Linked DNA regions of Gemmata palustris. The protein of the gene in region 1 interacts with the protein of each later gene in a pairwise test. Links are inferred from orthologs where the notes say so. Each region holds a gene or a part of one and is shown in the gene's direction. Other genes may lie near its edges. The genes, in order: rsfS and J8F10_RS17310.

The links.
Region 2: the proteins of rsfS (region 1) and J8F10_RS17310 interact in binary tests that used the Escherichia coli proteins (3 or more experiments, as listed by UniProt). The link is inferred for Gemmata palustris from one-to-one orthologs.

The regions. Positions count from the first base shown.
Region 1 is NZ_JAGKQQ010000001.1:1,807,043-1,810,219, forward strand. The notes cover bases 322-3,177. They hold rsfS (ribosome silencing factor), read left to right. Parts: upstream 322-1,470; coding sequence 1,471-1,884; downstream 1,885-3,177. Other genes in these bases: J8F10_RS07295 (phosphoglycerate dehydrogenase), read right to left, coding at 322-934; argS (arginine--tRNA ligase), read left to right, coding at 2,011-3,177. Outside these bases: more of J8F10_RS07295, read right to left, coding at 1-321. UniProt on the Escherichia coli protein: Functions as a ribosomal silencing factor. Interacts with ribosomal protein uL14 (rplN), blocking formation of intersubunit bridge B8.
Region 2 is NZ_JAGKQQ010000001.1:4,201,569-4,204,757, reverse strand. The notes cover bases 98-2,965. They hold J8F10_RS17310 (ATP-binding protein), read left to right. Parts: upstream 98-876; coding sequence 877-2,055; downstream 2,056-2,965. Other genes in these bases: J8F10_RS17300 (DUF5682 family protein), read left to right, coding at 2,725-2,965; J8F10_RS17305 (GxxExxY protein), read left to right, coding at 2,165-2,554; J8F10_RS17315 (hypothetical protein), read left to right, coding at 98-799. Outside these bases: more of J8F10_RS17315, read left to right, coding at 1-97; more of J8F10_RS17300, read left to right, coding at 2,966-3,189.

The DNA.
Region 1 (3,177 bases):
TGACGATGGCGTTCGCCGGGAGCCGGGCCATGTCCTGGCGCGACTGTTGGTCCACACCGGCCGTGTGCGCGGTCAGAATAATGTTATCGAGTCCGAACAGCGGGTTCGTTTTCGGCGGCTCGACCTCGTACACGTCCAACCCGGCTCCCGCGATTTTGTTGGCAACGAGCGCTTCGTACAAGTCCTTTTCGTGAACCACGCCCCCGCGCGAGGTGTTCAACACGAACGCGGTCGGCTTCATGAGCGCGAGCGTCTCGCGGTTGATGAGGTTCTTCGTGAGCGGCGTTTTCGGGACGTGCAGCGTGACGATGTCCGACTGCTTCAGCAGCTCTTCGAGGGGCACGAGTTTGACGTTGTGAGCCGCGGCGAAAGCGTGATCCGGCTCGATTTCGGTCGCGATCACGTTCAGGTCGAAGGGAACCGCGCGCTTCGCCACGGCCTTCCCGATGCGCCCGAGCCCGACGATCCCGAGCGTCTGCCCGCGGAGGTTACCGACCGCCCGGCGCGGCCACAAACCGGCCCGGATTTCGGTGTCCTGTTCCCGCAGTTTGCGAGAAAGCGCGAGCATGAGCATGAAGGCGTGTTCGGCGACCGCGTCCTGGTTCGTGCCGGGCGCGTAACACACCGCGACGCCGTGATCGGTCGCAGCTTGTAGGTCCACCGCGTCGTACCCGACCCCCGCACGGGCGATGACCTTCAGGCCCGCGCCCGCGGCCGCGGCAATCACTTCCCGCGTGTAGGGTTCGCTGCCCGCGAGCGAGGCGACGCACCCCGGCAACTGGGCGAGCAGTTCCGCCACACTCATCTGTTGTTCGGTAAGAACGTTGTCGCGCGGCGGGTATTCAATAGTATATCCCGCTCCCCGAAGAATGGGGCCGTAGGTGAACTCGATCTCGCGGAGCGGGGCGGGAGCGACGAGGACGCGGCGACTCATGGGAGATTGCTTCGGGTTCAAAATTGGTGAGCCGGGTAGCGAAAGCAGAAGAGCCGGTACGGTCGAGTCGGTGAATGGAGCCGCAGTAATGTGGTTCCGAACCCCGTGTCTCCCGATACCCGGTACCCGGTGTTACGAGAAGGATACAGATTCGCGTCCGTGTTGTGAATGACGCGCCCGGAAACGAACCCGCGACTAGGACACGGTGTCCGTCCGCCAAGCCCCGGACCCACGGATTTGAAGGCTTTGTTAAGGTCGGGGCGGCGGGACGTTAGGATTAGGGAACAAAAGTAGGGGCTGGGGCGCGTTTAATGCGCCGCATTTTGTGAATCGAGGCCATGTTGCTTGACGCATGACACAACCCGGCTGATGATACATTTAGAAGGTGCGGACGTCCCGCACCGCGCATCAGCCGGCATGGCTCGGTCGACGAATCGACCCCGGAGGAAGGCCCACGACAACGGTGCATTTCACACCTGTTGGGACGCGGCACCCCGCCCCTCCGGAGGCAACACCCATGCCCTGAAGGAGGCCACTTGAACACCGCTACGTTGAACACGGTGAGCACGGTGCCCGCCCCACACTCCGCCCGCCCCATTAGCAGCGCCCTTCACCGGGCCTGCCTCGCGGCGAGAACCATCGCCGACAACAAGGGGCGCGACATCTTGGTGCTGGACCTCCGTCCCTGCACCCCTTTGTTCGATTACTTCATCATCGCCACCGGCGCCAGCCGCCGCCAGATTCACACTCTGGCCGAGGAAACGGACGCCGCCCTCCGCGCCGAAGGGGACACCCGCATCGGCATCGAAGGGTACGAGGCGAGTAAGTGGATCGTGCAGGACTACGGCGACATCATGATTCACGTGTTCGACCCCGACACCCGCGACTACTACAAGCTCGAAGAGCTGTGGGCGGACGCGATCAAGGTGGACTGGGAGAACGAAGACTAAACCCGCTACCGCTCACGGGATGTTCCCGTGAGCCTTCCTATAACGAACCTGTCGGCCGAACTGCGCCTCTAAGGGGTGTCGGTTTCGGCCGACAGTCGCTTTAGCCGAGACCCCCGGGCCGCTGAGATGAACCTGCTGACGCAAATCCGTTCGCTGTTCGAGCCGGCGCTGACCGCACTCGCGCCGGACCGAGCAAAGGTACCGGACCTGCTCGCCGCCATCAAACCGGCCTCGAACGCGGACCACGGCGACTACCAGGCGAACTGCGCGATGGCGCTGGCGAAGACTTTGAATCGCCCAAAAGAAGCGCAACAAGTCGCGAAAGAGATCATCGCCGCCCTTCCCGCCAACGACGTGTTAGAAGCTCCCACGGTCGCGGGTCCGGGGTTCATCAATCTGCGCCTGAAACCGGATTTCCTCGCCAAAGCGATTGCGGGAATCGCCACTGACGCGAAGCTCGGTGTTTCACTTGCGGTGAAATCGAAGAGGTTCGTAATCGACTACAGTTCGCCGAACGTGGCGAAACCGCTCCACGTCGGGCACCTCCGCAGCACGATCATCGGCGACGCACTTACTCGCGTCCTCCGGTTCCTCGGTCACACGGTCATCGCCGACAACCACCTCGGTGACTGGGGGACACAGTTCGGCATCCTGCTCTACGGATACCGCACGTTCCTCAACAAAGAGGCGTACAAAAAGAACCCCGTGCGCGAACTCGCGCGCCTGTACGTTCTCATCCGCAACCTCACGACGACCGTCGATATTTTGTCGCGCGGGTTCACGCACCACCGCGACGAGGCCGCGTTCCAGACGAACGCGGTCGCGGAACTGACGCGCGTGTACATCAACGGGCTGAAGCGCGCGAGTGATCCCGACGACTATGACGACGAGGGTGGGGCGAAAGGGCCGCCCGCTCCCAACCCAGTCGCGAACGCTTGTCGCGAGGAAACTGCAAAACTCCACACCGGCGACGCGGAGAACCTGAAACTGTGGCACGAGTTCATGCCGCCGTGCATGGAGGAGATCCACAAGGTTTACAGGAAGCTCGAAATCCTGCCGTTCGACCACGAGCACGGCGAGAGCTTCTACCAGCCCATGCTCACCGACGTGGTCGAATCGATCCAGGCCGCGGGGGTGTCGGAAGAGGGCGAGGGGGGATCGCTCATCATCCGCTTCGGGCCGGAGAACGTGTCTCTGATCCGCAAGCGCGACGGCGCGTTCACCTACACCACCACCGATCTCGCGACGGTCAAGTACCGCGCCGAGACGTTCAAGCCGGATGTGGCGCTGTAC
Region 2 (3,189 bases), 2.4 Mb from region 1 along the record:
CGACCGCCTCACGTGGGCACCTCCCGTGCAACCGCTGCCCGCGGTGGAGGTCGTGTGCCTCGGTGCGGTGAAGAAGGTCGCAGAAAATGCCTTCGTGATGTTCGAGTTTCGGCTGCGTGTGGTCGCGGACGCCGGTCCTGTGAAGGCCGGCCAGAAGCTCAGTTGGTCCGCGGTGTTCCCAATCAAGAAAGGGCAGGACATCCCGCCGGAGGGGTTCTTGCACCTGCCACAAAAGCAAAAATTCGCGCCGTTCTTGTTCCTCGAACGCACGACGCTGAACATCGCGAATGCGACCGTTTCCGGTGACGATGTCGGTGGCTGGCGTTTATCGCTGACCGACACGAGTACGATCGCAGTGGGTAAGCCGTTCACCGAGTGGGGCCGGTTCCTCGCGTGGTCCCCTCAGAGTGCGCTCGATCGCCTGGCGAAGCACGTTCCCGGTCCGCTCGATCTCGACACCGAACTGCAAGAAGAGGTCGTGCTCCGCGATTACGAGATCGGTAAGGCCGAGGACGGCGACGAACCCGGCCAGACCGTTTACCCGATCACGATGGGCGCACTCACCCTCCACGCACTCATTGGCGCGGGGGCCGAGGGCAAGGCGCTCAAGAAGTGCATCGACGAGGTCCGCAAGGTGCGCGGCGCGAACCCGCCGCTCTTCGGGCTGATGCACTACGAGCGCTGCCGGCTCGTGTTTCAACCGCTCTCGACCTTCCCCAGTAGCCCGGACTACATCACGATCTCGAAGGAGAACGTGAACAAGGCCGCGCTGCTCAAGGCAATGGACTTCCGATCGTAACCCGGCGAACCCCGCACCCCGCGGGGTTCACTCACCCTCCGCACTCGCGTGCGGGGTTCACCAACTCAGCACGACACATGGCCAAGAAACCCGCCGCCGCGCCCGCGCCGCAAGCCACTGCCGATAGTGGCGCGGTCAGCCCCGAAACCGTGCTCCGCGAGCCCGCCGAGAAGCGGTACGCGGACCAACTCGAAGCGCTCCGACAGAACGACACCGAGACGCCGCCGACCAACTGGAAACTGTCGCCGCGCGCGGTGCTCGCTTACGTCACCGGCGGGAAGAGCCTCAAAGCGACGATCAACGGCAAGAGCGTCGAAGTGCCGATCACGCGGAAGTTCTTCGGCGACGACGGCGTCGTGGAGCGCTCCATCGTCACGCTCGCGTCGGAACGGGCGCTGTTGCTCGTGGGCGAACCCGGCACCGGAAAGAGCTGGTTATCGGAACACCTCGCGGCGGCGATTTGCGGCACGTCGCTGCTCACGATCCAGGGCACCGCGGGCACCACGGAAGAGCACATCAAGTATTCGTGGAACATCGGCCGCATCATCACGGAAGGGCCGACGGCGGAGAACCTGATCCCGTCGCCCGCGATGCTCGCGATGCGGAAGGGGGCGCTGCTCCGGTTCGAGGAACTGACGCGGTGCGTGCCCGACGTGCAGGACGCGCTCGTGTCCATTCTTTCGGACAAGGCGACCGCGGTGCCCGAACTCCCCGGCGACGCGATGGTGTTCGCCAAGCCGGGGTTCAACATCATCGCCACCGCGAACACGCGCGACCAGGGCGTGAACGAACTCTCGGCCGCGCTGAAGCGCCGGTTCAACTACGTGTACATCCCGATCGTGGGCGACCAGAAGACGGAAGTGAAGATCGTGCAGCAGCGGTCCGCGGAACTGCTCGAGCGCTACAACCTGCCGGCCAAGCTCAGTCCGCCCGTCATCGAACTGCTCGCAACAGTGTTCCGCGAGATCCGCAACGGCAAAACGAGCGATGGCGTGAGCATCAAGAAGCCGAGCACCACGCTCTCCACGGCCGAGGCGATCGGCGTCGCGCTGGACGCGGCGCTGCACGCGCGGTTCTTCGGCGCCGGGGAAGTCGGCCCGGCGGACATCGCGCGCAACATGGTCGGCGCAGTGGTGAAGGAGGACCAGGAGGACAAGGTCGCGCTGAAGGAGTACGCGACCGTCGTCGCGAAGAAGCGCGGCGCGAAGGACAAGAGCTGGAAGGAGTTCCACGACGCCCTCGTGGAACAGTTGTGAGCGTAGAGAAGGCAGCTTTCACCACAGAGAAAACCAAGAGAGACGCAAAAAGCAGATTTCACCGCAGAGGGCGCAGAGAGCGCAGAGAAAACCCAAAAACGGAGAGCGCGTGAAAGAGCAACTCAATGCGATATCCGAAACCGTTATTGGGGCAGCGATCGCGGTTCATCGCGAACTCGGTCCGGGCTTGCTGGAGTCCGCTTACGAAGCGTGCCTGGAATATGAATTGATCGATCGGGGGTACTCGGTTGAGCGCCAACTTTCCTTGCCCGTGCGCTACCGCGGCGTCTCAGTGGATTGCGGCTTCCGGATCGATCTGCGCGTGAACGGTTTGGTGATTGTGGAACTTAAAGCGGTCGAGCGGTTGGAGCGGATTCACGAAGCGCAAGTGAACACGTATCTGCGTTTAACGGGCCTACACCTTGGATTGCTAATGAATTTCAACGTGACCAGGATGATAGACGGTGTCAAGCGCATCGTGCGCGAGTTTCCGGAGTGATTACCGCGGCAGCACAGAGAAAAAGAACCGTTCTCAATACTCTCTCTTGGTTTTCTCCGCGCCCTCTGTGCCCTCTGCGGTGAATCTGCTTTTCAAGGTTCTCACTGGTTTTCTCCGCGTTCTCTGCGCCCTCTGCGGTGAAATCTGTCTTCTCTACGCTCTGGTGAGCCATGTCTTCTCAAATAACCGATGCCGGCCTCGACGCGACCGAGATCGCCAAGCGCGTGGACGCCGTGCTCGCCGACCCGCTGTACTGGTTCCCGGTGCGGCACCACTCGCCGACCACCGCGCGCCACGTTCAGGCCGCGATCGCCGCGCGCAAACCGAAGGTCGTGTTCATCGAGGGGCCGTTCGAGGCGAACGACCTCATTCCGCACGTCGTTGATACCGCCACCGCGCCGCCGGTCGCCATCTACTCGTCGTACCGCGACGACGACAACGTTCTCGGGCTGAACGGGTACGCGAGCGCGGCGCCGGACATCCCCGCGCGGTTCGCGGTGTGGTACCCGCTCACGCCGTACTCGCCCGAATACGTCGCGATGAAGACCGCCGCGACGATCAAGGCGGACGTCGTCTTCATCGACTTGCCGCACTACGCCCGCGTCGAACAGCACGCGCCCACGCCCGAGGGCCGG